Regions from separate parts of the Streptomyces sp. WMMC940 genome, predicted to be linked through region 1. Evidence: predicted binding sites of a transcription regulator. Region 1 holds the regulator's gene; the other holds the start of a gene.

Region 1 (6,845 bases):
GGCCCGCTGACCCCCCGGCCCGCTGATCCCCCGGCCCGTCGATCCTCGGGCCGCGGGCCGGACGGGCGTCGCCCGCCGTCGTCGGGGCACCGCGCGCGTACCGGACAATGGGATGCATGCCTTCCGCACTGCCTGATGGTGAGCCCATGCCCGTCGACGGGGCGCTGCCCCCGCACGCCCTCGCGGGCGCGGCCGGCCGGCCCCTCGGGTTCTATCTGCACGTTCCGTACTGCGCCACGCGCTGCGGCTACTGCGACTTCAACACGTACACGGCGAGCGAGCTGCGCGGCACCGGCGGTGTCCTGGCCTCCCGCGACAACTACGCGGACACCCTCGTCGAGGAGATCCGGCTCGCCCGCAAGGTCCTCGGCGACGACCCGAGGCAGGTCAGGACCGTGTTCGTGGGCGGCGGGACCCCCACGCTGCTGCCCGCCGACGATCTCGTCCGGATGCTGGGCGCCGTCCGCGAGGAGTTCGGCCTCGCCGACGACGCGGAGATCACCACGGAGGCCAACCCGGAGTCCGTCGACCCGGCCTACCTGGCGGAGCTGCGTGCCGGCGGCTTCAACCGGGTGTCCTTCGGCATGCAGAGCGCCCGGCGGCACGTGCTGAAGGTGCTCGACCGCACCCACACGCCCGGTCGGCCCGAGGCCTGTGTCGCGGAGGCCCGGGCGGCGGGTTTCGAGCACGTGAACCTCGACCTCATCTACGGCACGCCCGGCGAGAGCGACGACGACTGGCGCGCCTCTCTCGACGCGGCCATCGGCGCAGGCCCCGACCATGTGAGCGCGTACGCCCTGATCGTGGAGGAGGGCACCCAGCTGGCCCGCCGGATCCGGCGGGGCGAGGTGCCGATGACGGACGACGACGTCCACGCCGACCGCTATCTGATCGCCGACGAGGTCCTGGCCGGCGCCGGGTACGAGTGGTACGAGGTCTCCAACTGGGCCGGCTCGGAGTCCGGGCGCTGTCTGCACAACGAGCTGTACTGGCGCGGCGCCGACTGGTGGGGCGCGGGGCCGGGTGCCCACAGCCACGTCGGCGGGGTGCGGTGGTGGAACGTCAAGCACCCCGGCGCGTACGCGGCGGCGCTGGCGGAGGGCCGTTCGCCCGGCGCCGGGCGCGAGGTCCTGCCGGGCGAGGACCGGCGGGTGGAGCGGGTGCTCCTCGAACTGCGGCTGCGCGAGGGCTGCCCGCTGGACCTGCTCCGGCCGCAGGGCCTGGCGGCCTCTCGCCGGGCCCTGGAGGACGGCCTGCTGGAGCCGGGGCCGTACGAGGCGGGCCGGGCGGTGCTCACGCTGCGCGGCCGGCTCCTGGCGGACGCGGTGGTCCGGGACCTGGTGGACTGACCGGCCCGCCCCGCTACCGGCCACGGCCCCGCACGGTCCCGACCCGGGGCACGCCCCGGTCCCGCCCAAGGCCCCGCCCTGGTCCCGCCCCGCCTCGGCCTGCGTCCCGGCCCCGGCCGGTTCCCGCCGCGTTCCCGGCCCGGCATGGCCTCGGCCCGCACCGGCGTACGTCCCGACCATGGCCCCGGTACCGGCCTGCGTCCCGGGCCCGCCCCCCACGGCCCGATCCCGCCGCGGTCCCGGCCCGCCTCGGCCTGCGTCCCCGCCTGCGTCCCCGCCCGGCCCCGGTACCGTGTCCGGCCCCGGTACCGTGTCCGGGCTCCTCAGGCCGTGACGAAGTCGATCAGTTCCTCGACCCGCCCCAGCAGCGCCGGTTCCAGGTCCTTGTAGCTGTTCACCCGCGACAGGACGTGCTGCCAGGCCGCTCCCGTGTTCGGCGGCCAGCCGAGCGCCCGGCAGACACCCGTCTTCCAGTCCTGCCCCCGCGGCACCGACGGCCAGGCGGGGATGCCCAGCGACGACGGTTTCACCGCCTCCCACACGTCGATGTACGGGTGGCCGACCACCAGGACGTGCGGGTCCGTCACCGACTCCGCGATGCGGGACTCCTTGGAACCCGGCACCAGATGGTCCACGAGCACGCCCAGCCTGGCGTCTGCGGCCGGGGCGAACTCGGCGACGACGGCGGGCAGATCGTCGACGCCCTCCAGGTACTCGACGACCACGCCCTCGATGCGCAGGTCGTCGCCCCAGACCTTCTCCACCAGCTCCGCGTCGTGGCGGCCCTCCACGTAGATGCGGCCCGCGCGGGCGACCCGGGCGCGGGCGCCGGGCACCGCGACCGATCCGGAGGCCGTGCGGGTGGGCCGCGCGGGCGCTCCGGACGAGGGCCGCACGAGGGTGACCGCCCTGCCCTCCAGCAGGAAGCCCCGCGGCTCCATCGGGAACACCCGGTGCTTGCCGAAGCGGTCCTCCAGCGTCACCGTCGCCGCCTCGCACCGGATCACCGCACCGCAGAAGCCCGTGGAGACCTCCTCGACCACCAGGTCGGGTTCGGCGGGGACCTCCGGAACGGGAGCGGACCGCTTCCACGGGGGTGTCAGACCGGGACTGTAGCTGCGCATCCGCCAGACGCTACGACACCCCGAACCGCTACGACACCCCGAACCGCCGCGCCAGTTCATCGCGTTGGGCGCGTACGAACGCGGCGTCCACCGCCGCCCCGTGCCCCGGCACGTACAACGCGTCCTCCCCGCCCAGCGCGAGCAGCCGGTCCAGCGCCGCCGGCCAGCGGGACGGGATGGCGTCCGGCCCGGCCTGCGGGTCGCCGGACTCCTCCACCAGGTCGCCGCAGAAGACGACCTCGCGGTCGCCGGGCACCAGCAGCACCAGGTCGTGACGGCTGTGGCCCGGCCCGACGTTCGCCAGCATCACCTGGCGGCCGCCGAGGTCGAGCGTCCACTCTCCGGAGACGACGTGCCGCGGGACGACCAGGGCCTCGGTGGCCCGGGCCGCGTCCTCCGGCGGCATGCCGTGACGGATCGCGTCGTCGCGCAGCACGGCCCGGTCCCGGACCAGGAGGCTGTCGACGCCGACCGCGCCGTACACCTCGGCCCCGGGGAAGGCGGCCGTGCCGAGCACATGGTCGAAATGGGGATGGCTGAGCGCGATATGCGTCACACGCCGGCCGCCGAGGAGGGACTCGGCCTGGGTCCGGAGCTCCGCCCCCTCGCGGAGCGTCGAGCCCGTGTCGTACAGGAGCACCGCACTCTCGCCGGCCACCAGGCCCACCGTCGCGTCCCAGCCGGGCAGGCGCCGCCGCCCGACGCCGCCGGCGAGCCGTTCCCAGCCGAAGTCTTCCCAACGGACGTCCATACGGCGACGCTATCCCGGAGCGACCAGCGGCGTCATGGCTCGTCGTGACGGGGTAGGGTGCCCGGCCGCCCTTGCTAGGGACGTACCTCCCGGCCGTACACTGGGCCCGGGAAAACTGGCACTCAGCGAGGCCGAGTGCCAGACCAGGGCCGAAGGACGCCGAGGAACCACAGCTGGAGGTGTGCGCCATGCTCAGCGAACGCAGACTCGAGGTGCTGCGCGCCATCGTCCAGGACTACGTGGGCACCGAGGAGCCCGTGGGCTCCAAGGCCCTCACCGAGCGGCACAGGCTCGGGGTCTCGCCGGCGACCGTGCGCAACGACATGGCGGTGCTGGAGGAGGAGGGCTTCATCGCCCAGCCCCACACCAGCGCCGGCCGCATTCCCACGGACAAGGGCTACCGCCTGTTCGTGGACAGGCTCGCGGGCGTCAAGCCGCTGTCGTCCCCGGAGCGCCGGGCGATCCAGAACTTCCTCGAGGGCGCGGTCGACCTCGACGACGTCGTCGCCCGCACGGTGCGGCTGCTGGCGCAGCTGACCCGGCAGGTCGCCGTCGTCCAGTACCCGTCGCTCACCCGCTCCACCGTGCGGCACGTGGAGCTTCTGGCGCTCGCCCCGGCCCGGCTGATGCTGGTGCTGATCACGGACACCGGACGGGTCGAGCAGCGGCACGTCGACTGCCCCGCGCCGTTCTCCGACACGTCGCTCGCCGACCTGCGGGCCCGGCTCAACAGCCGCGTGGTCGGACGGCGGTTCACCGATGTGCCGCAACTGGTGCAGGACCTTCCGGAGTCCTTCGACCTGGAGGACCGCGCCACGGTCTCCACCGTGCTCTCGACCCTCCTCGAGACACTGGTCGAGGACACCGAGGAACGGCTGATGATCGGCGGCACCGCCAATCTGACGCGCTTCGCGCACGACTTCCCCCTCACCATCCGGCCCGTGCTGGAGGCGCTGGAGGAGCAGGTCGTGCTGCTGAAGCTGCTCGGTGAGGCCAAGGACTCGGGCATGACCGTACGGATCGGGCACGAGAACCTCCATGAGGGACTCACTTCCACATCCGTCGTCGCGGTCGGCTACGGTTCGGGCGACGAGGCAGTCGCCAAACTCGGCGTGGTCGGACCGACCCGCATGGACTACCCCGGAACGATGGGAGCGGTACGCGCAGTGGCACGTTACGTCGGACAGATCCTGGCGGAGTCGTAAGTGGCCACGGACTACTACGCCGTACTGGGCGTACGCCGCGACGCATCGCAGGACGAGATCAAGAAGGCCTTCCGGCGGCTCGCACGGGAACTCCACCCGGACGTGAATCCGGATCCGAAGACGCAGGAGCGCTTCAAGGAGATCAACGCCGCCTACGAGGTGCTCTCGGACCCGCAGAAGAAGCAGGTCTACGACCTCGGCGGCGACCCGCTGTCCGGCGCCGGAGGCGGCGGCGCGGGCGGCTTCGGCGCCGGTGGCTTCGGCAACTTCTCCGACATCATGGACGCGTTCTTCGGGACCGCCTCCCAGCGCGGGCCGCGGTCGCGGACGCGGCGCGGCCAGGACGCCATGATCCGGCTGGAGGTCGAACTCAACGAGGCGGCGTTCGGCACCACGAAGGACATCCAGGTCGACACCGCCGTCGTCTGCACGACCTGCTCGGGCGAGGGCGCCGCACCCGGTACGTCGGCGCAGACGTGCGACATGTGCCGCGGCCGTGGTGAGGTGTCGCAGGTCACCCGGTCCTTCCTCGGTCAGGTCATGACCTCGCGGCCGTGCCCCCAGTGCCAGGGCTTCGGGACAGTCGTCCCGACCCCGTGCCCGGAGTGCGCGGGCGACGGCCGGGTCCGGTCGCGCCGCACCCTGACCGTGAAGATCCCGGCAGGCGTCGACAACGGCACCCGCATCCAGCTCGCCGGTGAGGGCGAGGTCGGCCCGGGCGGCGGCCCCGCCGGCGATCTGTACGTCGAGATCCACGAACTGCCGCACCCGGTCTTCCAGCGCCGCGGCGACGATCTGCACTGCACGGTGACCATTCCCATGACGGCGGGCGCGCTCGGCACGAAGGTGCCGCTGGAGACGCTCGACGGCATGGAGGAGGTCGACATCCGCCCGGGCACCCAGTCCGGCCAGTCGATTCCGCTGCACGGCCGCGGTGTCACCCATCTGCGCGGCGGAGGACGCGGCGACCTGATCGTCCACGTCGAGGTGCAGACCCCCTCGAAGCTCGACCCGGAGCAGGAGCACCTGCTGCGGGAGCTGGCGAAGCTGCGCGGCGAGGAGCGGCCGACGGGCCAGTTCCAGCCGGGGCAGCAGGGGCTGTTCTCCCGTCTCAAGGACGCGTTCAACGGCAGGTGAGCCGGGCGCGCGCCGCGCACCGGCCCCCGGCGGGGCGGTGTCCCGCCGGGGGCCGGGCGGCGCGGGGCCGTCCGCATCCGGAGCGGGGCCGGCCCGTCGGGCCGACCCCGCTCGCCCGTTCCCGTGGTCCGTCGCGGGCGCTCGTGGGAGAGCCCCCGGAAGGGGCGGAGGCCGGGATTCGGACGTGGCGGCCGGACGTGGCACCATGCGGGCATGTCCTCCGCGCTGACCGATCTCTGCCGTTACCCGATCGTGCAGGCCCCCATGGCGGGTGGCGCCTCCTGTCCGGAACTGGCCGCCGCCGTGTCCGAGGCCGGAGGGCTCGGGTTCCTGGCCGCCGGGTACAAGACCGCGGACGGGATGTACCAGGAGATCAAACAACTCCGCGGTCTCACCGGGCGGCCGTTCGGCGTGAACCTCTTCATGCCGCAGCCCGCCTACGCCGACGCGGCGGCCGTCGACGTCTACCGGCACCAGCTCGCCGGAGAGGCCGACTGGTACGACACACCGCTCGGGGACCCCGACTCGGGCCGGGACGACGGCTACGAGGCCAAGCTGGCCATCCTGCGGGACGACCCCGTACCGCTGGTGTCGTTCACGTTCGGCTGTCCCACCCCTGCCGCCGTCGCCCGGCTGAAGCGGGCCGGGACGCTCACGGTCGTCACCGTCACCACGCCCGAGGAGGCGCTGGCGGCCCAGAACGCGGGCGCCGACGCCATCTGCGTCCAGGGCGTCGAGGCCGGCGGCCACCAGGGCACGCATCGCGACGATCCCAACAACGACGGCGCCGGTATCGGGCTGCTCGCTCTGATCGGGCAGCTCCGCGAAGCCGTACCGCTGCCCGTCGTCGCGGCCGGCGGCATCATGCGCGGCAGCCAGATCGCCGCCGTCCTGGCCGCCGGGGCCGCGGCCGCACAGCTGGGCACCGCCTTCCTCGTCTGCCCCGAGTCCGGCGCGAACGTGCTGCACAAGCAGGCCATGACCAGTCCGCTGTTCAACAGGACCGAGCTGACGAGGGCGTTCTCGGGCCGCCCCGCCCGCGGCCTGGTGAACCGGTTCATGAGCGAGCACGGGCCGTACGCGCCCGCCGCCTACCCCGAGGTGCACCACCTCACCTCCGGCCTCCGCAAGGCCGCCGCCAAGGCCGGTGATCCGCAGGCCATGGCCCTCTGGGCCGGCCAGGGCCACCGCCTGGCCCGTGACCTCCCCGCCGGCCGGCTCGTCGAGGTCCTCGCCGCCGAGACGGCCGCGGCCGGCTCCGCCCTCGCACTCCGGAACC
Region 2 (6,845 bases), 990 kb from region 1:
TTCAGGACGGTCGATCGACCTTCGGGTCGATCAGAAGTCCATGTCACCGCCCGGCATGCCGCCCGGAGCAGCCGCGGCGGCCTTCTCCGGCTTGTCGGCGATGACGGCCTCGGTGGTGAGGAACAGCGCGGCGATCGACGCGGCGTTCTGCAGCGCGGAACGCGTCACCTTGGCCGGGTCGATGATGCCCTCGGCGATGAGGTCGACGTACTCGCCGGTCGCGGCGTTCAGGCCGTGGCCCGGGGTCAGGTTGCGCACCTTCTCCACCACGACGCCGCCCTCGAGGCCGGCGTTGACCGCGATCTGCTTCAGCGGGGCCTCCAGGGCCAGCTTCACAGCGGCGGCACCGGTGGCCTCGTCACCGTCGAGCTCGAGCTTCTCGAAGACCTGGGAGGCCTGGAGCAGGGCCACGCCACCACCGGCGACGATGCCCTCCTCGACGGCCGCCTTCGCGTTGCGGACGGCGTCCTCGATGCGGTGCTTGCGCTCCTTGAGCTCGACCTCGGTCGCGGCACCGGCCTTGATGACGGCCACGCCGCCGGCCAGCTTCGCGAGGCGCTCCTGCAGCTTCTCGCGGTCGTAGTCCGAGTCGGAGTTCTCGATCTCGGCGCGGATCTGGTTGACCCGGCCCTGGACCTGGTCGCTCTCGCCGGCACCGTCGACGATCGTGGTCTCGTCCTTGGTGATGACGACCTTGCGGGCGCGGCCCAGCAGGTCCAGGCCCGCGTTCTCGAGCTTGAGGCCGACCTCCTCGGAGATGACCGTGCCACCGGTGAGGATGGCGATGTCGCCGAGCATGGCCTTGCGACGGTCGCCGAAGCCGGGGGCCTTGACGGCGACGGACTTGAAGGTGCCGCGGATCTTGTTGACGACCAGGGTCGACAGGGCCTCGCCCTCGACGTCCTCGGCGATGATCAGCAGCGGCTTGCCCGACTGCATGACCTTCTCCAGCAGCGGGAGGAGGTCCTTCACCGAGGAGACCTTGCCGTTGTAGATGAGGATGTACGGGTCCTCGAGGCCGGCCTCCATGCGCTCCATGTCGGTCGCGAAGTAGGCCGAGATGTAGCCCTTGTCGAAGCGCATGCCCTCGGTGAGCTCCAGCTCCAGACCGAAGGTCTGGGACTCCTCGACGGTGATGACGCCTTCCTTGCCGACCTTGTCCATCGCCTCGGCGATGAGCTCGCCGATCTGGGTGTCGGCGGCGGAGATGGAGGCGGTGGAGGCGATCTGCTCCTTGGTCTCGACCTCCTTGGCCTGGTCGAGCAGGGCACCGGAGACGGCCTCGACGGCCTTCTCGATACCGCGCTTCAGGGCCATCGGGTTGGCGCCGGCGGCCACGTTGCGCAGGCCCTCGCGGACCAGCGCCTGGGCGAGGACGGTCGCGGTGGTCGTACCGTCACCGGCGACGTCGTCCGTCTTCTTGGCGACTTCCTTGACCAGCTCGGCGCCGATCTTCTCGTACGGGTCCTCGAGCTCGATCTCCTTGGCGATGGAGACACCGTCGTTGGTGATCGTGGGGGCGCCCCACTTCTTCTCGAGGACGACGTTCCGGCCCTTGGGGCCAAGGGTGACCTTGACGGCGTCGGCGAGCTGGTTCATCCCGCGCTCGAGACCGCGCCGTGCCTCCTCGTCGAACGCGATGATCTTGGCCATGTGAAGTGGTCCTCCCGGACTGGGGTGGATTGCTCCGGACCGCGCTGGTGCCCGCGACGGACGGCCTGCACGCCTTGTGGTTCCTTGCCCCACCCGGCCTGCGGGCCTCACCGACCCGGTCCTTCGTTGTCACTCTCACTCGTAGAGTGCTAACGCCAATGATTAGCACTCGGACCCGGCGAGTGCAAGGCGCGACCGCGACTCGGGCGTCCATCAGGCCACGGCGTCACGGTCCGGGACCGGACCCGGCGCAGGCGCGGCCCGCACACCTCGCAGGTCGTGACCCCGCGCTCGGCGGCGAGCGGACCGGCCAAGGCCCGGAACCACTCCCGCGCACGGCGGCGAGCAGTCAGGCCGCGACGAAGGCGGCCCCGGGCACGGCCGCGGCGAAAACGGCCCCCGGGCACGGCGGAGGGTCCGTGCCCCTGGCACGGACCCTCCGTCACGTTGCTGCAGTCAGTCGGCGCTCAGCCGGCTACGCGGACCATGTCCGCCTGCGGCCCCTTCTGGCCCTGCGAGATCTCGAACTCGACTCGCTGACCCTCCTCCAGGGTGCGGTATCCGTCCATCTGGATCGCGCTGTAGTGGACGAAAACATCCGCACCACCGTCGACCGCGATGAAGCCATACCCCTTCTCCGCGTTGAACCACTTGACGGTGCCCTGAGCCATGCCTAACTCCCCTATTACTGGCCCTTGCACAGGACCGCACTTCGCGGACCCGGGTCAGACCTCACCCAGCGGTGTCCCCCGGTGCCCGGAGGGGCATACGGATGACCCATGGATGTGCGCCGGAACGCGTCGACCGCGGCTGAATGTATCTGTCCAACTGCCGTCTGCAACAGGTCAATCGGACGAGAATTCCGGGCAGGACCGAAAGGACGACTTAGTAGAAATACGAGCATTCCCGGGCAAGTCGGGCCGGACAAAGCGCACTTACCGCGCATCACGCTCGAACACTTTGGCTGTTTCCTGTCGTGCGCGACCGCATTCTCATATGCGCCTGGCACACGCAGCGGAGGGGGCTTCCCCAACTCTATCGCGCTCAACCATGCAGAAACGCCCCCTCCGCCGAGCTTGCGGAGGGGGCACTTCTGCTGACTCTGCGTGGCGATCAGCCGCCCGCCACCGCGGGGATGATCGACACCCCGGCACCGTCCGGCGTCGCCGTCTCCAGGCCCTGCTCGAAGCGCACGTCGTCGTCGTTGACGTACACGTTCACGAAACGGCGCAGCTTGCCCTGGTCGTCCAGGACCCGGGCCGCGATGCCCGTGTGGTGCTTCTCCAGGTCGGCGATGACCTCGGCGAGGGTGGCACCCTCGGCCGGGACCTCGGCCCGGCCGCCCGTGTAGGTGCGGAGGATGGTGGGGATGCGGACGTTGACGCTCATGCGAGGCCAGCCTCTCGGAAGGAGTCCAGGTTGGGGCGGATGACTGCGGACATACCCGTCGTCGGGGCCACCGCGTCGAGGGTCTTGAGGCCGTCACCCGTGTTGACGACCACCGTGGTGAGGGACGGGTCGATCACCCCGGCCTCGATCAGCTTCTTCGCCACACCGAGGGTCGTGCCGCCCGCGGTCTCGGTGAAGATGCCCTCGGTGCGGGCCAGCAGCTTGATCGCGTCCACGATCTCCTCGTCGGTGACGTCCTCCACGGCACCACCGGTGCGCCGGCAGATGTCGAGCACGTACGGACCGTCCGCCGGGTTGCCGATCGCCAGGGACTTGGCGATGGTGTCCGGCTTCTGCGGCCTGACCACGTCGTGGCCGGCCTTGAACGCCACGGACACCGGGGAGCAGCCCTCGGCCTGGGCACCGAAGATCTTGTAGGGCCGGTCCTCGACCAGACCCAGCTTGATCAGCTCCTGGAGCCCCTTGTCGATCTTGGTGAGCTGGGAGCCGGAGGCGATCGGGATGACGATCTGGTCCGGCAGTCGCCAGCCGAGCTGCTCGCAGATCTCGTACGCCAGCGTCTTGGAGCCCTCGGCGTAGTACGGGCGGAGGTTGACGTTGACGAAGCCCCAGCCCTCGCCGGCCGGGTCGCCGATGAGCTCGGAGCAGAAGCGGTTGACGTCGTCGTAGTTGCCCTCGATGCCGATCAGCTCTCCGCCGTAGACGGCGGCCATGACCACCTTGCCCTGCTCCAGGTCGTGCGGGATGAACACGCAGGAGCGGAAGCCGGCGCGCGCGGCCGCGGCACCCACGGCACCGGCCAGGTTGCCGGTGGAGGAGCAGGAGAGGGTCGTGAAGCCGAAGGCCCGGGCGGCCTCGATCGCCTGGGCGACGACCCGGTCCTTGAAGGAGTGGGTCGGGTTGCCGGAGTCGTCCTTGACCCAGAGTCCGCCGGTGACGCCGAGCTCGCGCGCGAGGTTGTCGGCCTGGACGAGCTTGGTGAAGCCCGGGTTCAGGTTCGGCTTGCTCGCCACGTCGGCGGGCACGGGCAGCAGCGGCGCGTAGCGCCAGATGTTCTCCGGACCGCTCTCGATCCGCTTGCGCAGTTCCTCGACGTCGCCGCTCGGCAGGTCGTACGCGACTTCGAGCGGCCCGAAACAGGCTTCGCAGGCGAAGATCGGACCGAGGGCGAAGCGCTCGCCGCACTCGCGGCAGGAGAGCCCGGAGGCGGGGCCCAGGTCGACGGTGTCGGCAGAATCGGTGGTGGCAACAGTCTGCACAGCCATGGAGGCGAGGCCCTTTCTCCTCATCTTCCCCGCGGTGCGTTTCACCGCGAGACGGAATTGGCACCTTCCCTAGCCGTGAGCCTCGGCCGCGACGCGCGACGAGATCGGCTGGAGGGTTGCCGGGGCTTCAACGGGCCGTGTCCCTCTGCCCCTCTGGATGAGCGGTATTCGATTGTCTCGGCGCGACGACCCCGACATGCATCTGCGGTCCGCGTTGTTCAAGACTGTAACCGAACCCCCGGACGCTTGAGATGGCCGTCCGATCCGCGAGATGGAGATCACGTGCTGGAAGAGGTGGAGCGCTGGCTGGCCCGGCGGTCCTGGTCGGTGGCGGACCGTCCACTGGACCGGCTGCTGTCCGCCAAGCAGGACACCACGGTCAGCGTGGTGCTCCCCGCGCTGAACGAGGAGGCGACGGTCGGGGAGATCGTCGCCGCGATCCGGCGCGACCTGATGACCGACGCGGTGCCGCTCGTGGACGAGCTGGTCGTCGTGGACTCGGGGTCGACGGACCGCACCGCCGAGGTCGCCGCACGCGCCGGCGCCCGGGTGGTGCACCGGGACGCGATACTCCCGCGCATCCCGGCCGCGCCCGGCAAGGGCGAGGTGCTGTGGCGTTCCCTCCTGGCGACCGGAGGCGACGTCGTCTGCTTCGTGGACGCCGACCTGAAGGAGTTCTCGGCGGACTTCGTGTCCGGGACCGTCGGACCGCTGCTGACCGACCCCGAGGTGCAGTTCGTCAAGGCGATGTACGACCGGCCGCTCGGCGACGCGCCCGGCCAGGGCGGGAGGGTGACCGAGCTGGTGGCCCGGCCCCTGCTCAATCTGCACTGGCCGCAGCTCGCGGGGTTCGTCCAGCCGCTCGGCGGGGAGTACGCGGCGCGGCGCTCGCTGCTGGAGCGGCTGCCGTTCCCGGTCGGCTACGGGGTGGAGCTGGGCCTGCTGGTCGACGCGCTGCACACGGTGGGCCTGGACGCGTTGGCGCAGGTGGACGTGGGCGTACGGCTGCACCGCCACCAGGACGGGCAGGCGCTGGGCCGGATGGCGGCGGCGATCTATCGCACGGCCCAGCTGCGCCTGTCCCGAGGGCACCTGGTCCGCCCGGCCCTGACCCAGTTCGAGCGCGGCGAGGCCGGGTTCGTCCCGCGGACGCACGCGGTGGACACGGAGGAGCGCCCACCGATGGTGGACATCGCCGAGTACGCGAGACGGGCGGGGCGACGCAACACGGGCGCGGCGTAACACGGCCCAGCCGGGATGATTGTCTACATTTCGGACTTATGGGCAATGCGAGTTCACAGGGTGCTCGGGTCTTCCGTCCTGTTCGGGCCGTGCCCGGCCAGGAACCGACGAGGGGCCGCGGGCGCAGCAGAGGCGATCGGCCCCGGTTCCTCGGGGCCCTGGCGGTCGCCGCGGGTGCCGCCGCCGTCACGACGGGCTTGGTGCCGGCGGCTGCCGCCCTGTCGGCGCCGGCCCCCGATCTGGAGATCACCAAGACGGCGTCGGCGAAGAGGGTCGCCCTCGGGGACACCCTCACGTTCACCATCAGGGCGACGAACAACGGCGAGCGGGACCTCCCCGACGTGCGCTTCACCGACGATCTCGGCGGCACCCTCGACGACGCCGTCTACGACCGCAACGCCCGGACCACCCTCGGCCGGGTCGCGTACGCCGAGCCCGTGCTCTCCTACTCGGGTGCCATCCCGGCCGGGAGGACGGCGACCGTCACCTACTCGGTCACCGTGGGCGGCGAGGACGGTGGCGACGGCGGCGACGGCCGGCTCGGCGGCGGCCTGGAGGTCCAGTCCCCGCGGTCCAACTGCGGCACCGGCACCAAGGACGCCCGGTGCACGGCGGCGCCCGTGGCCGAGGAGGTCGGGGAGCTCGGGGCTCCCCGTACCGACCTCGGCGACGAGGAGAGTCACGACCACAGCCTCGAACAGGGCCATGAGGACGGTCTCCACGGGGAGGGCGCCGAGGACGGTGCCCAGGGTGGGGCGGGCGTGCCGCCGGCCCCCGGTGGCCCCGGCAGTGCGGCGGGCGCCGGGCACGCCGGTGCCCCGGCCCACGACAGCGGTGACGGCAACGGCAGCGGGGCCGTCGGCCAGATCGCGGCCGCCGGCCACGACGGCGAGCGGCTCTGGCTGCTCGGCGGAGTGGCCCTGGCACTCTCGGCCGCCGGCGCCATCGCGCTCGCGGCGACGCGCGACCGGGGGAACCATTGATCACGTGAGCGCGACCGGTCGGGCCGTCGTCGGGGGACGGCACGCGACCGGGCCGGACCGGTGTCCGCACGCCGACCGGCGGCGCGTGACGGTCCGAAACCGTCTCCGGGAGACGCGGGCCCGGTCGGCCGTCCGGGCCCGCCCCCGACGGTCCCCGCCGGGCGGCAGGTCCGGGCCCGGCGAGTGACCGGACCACCAGGCACACCGCCTGCCCTGGGCCGAACCGGCGGCCCCGGACCGGGCGCACGTGTCCCGGGCCGGTCTCCGGTGGTCCCCCGGGGCGGCGCGCAGC

What was found. The regulator HrcA, encoded in region 1, represses chaperone genes, less so after heat shock. The targets are predictions, from matches to a motif close to TTNGCACTCNGNNNNNCNGAGTGCNAA.
Region 2: groL (chaperonin GroEL) is a predicted target of HrcA. The motif match lies at 1,780-1,806, and genes of this name have one in related genera.

The regions. Positions count from the first base shown of each region.
Region 1 covers NZ_JAPZBC010000001.1:5,130,511-5,137,355, forward strand. The annotation lists gene O7595_RS22480 (SpoIIE family protein phosphatase) at 1-10, shown strand, start outside; gene hemW (radical SAM family heme chaperone HemW) at 117-1,349, shown strand; gene O7595_RS22490 (DUF3097 domain-containing protein) at 1,673-2,473, opposite strand; gene O7595_RS22495 (MBL fold metallo-hydrolase) at 2,502-3,224, opposite strand; gene hrcA (heat-inducible transcriptional repressor HrcA) at 3,413-4,429, shown strand; gene dnaJ (molecular chaperone DnaJ) at 4,430-5,566, shown strand; gene O7595_RS22510 (nitronate monooxygenase) at 5,780-6,845, shown strand, end outside.
Region 2 covers NZ_JAPZBC010000001.1:4,140,442-4,147,286, reverse strand. The annotation lists gene groL (chaperonin GroEL) at 31-1,653, opposite strand; gene O7595_RS18275 (cold-shock protein) at 2,121-2,324, opposite strand; gene O7595_RS18270 (MoaD/ThiS family protein) at 2,767-3,042, opposite strand; gene thrC (threonine synthase) at 3,039-4,328, opposite strand; SAM riboswitch class I at 4,346-4,492, opposite strand; gene O7595_RS18260 (glucosyl-3-phosphoglycerate synthase) at 4,611-5,570, shown strand; gene O7595_RS18255 (DUF7927 domain-containing protein) at 5,771-6,553, shown strand.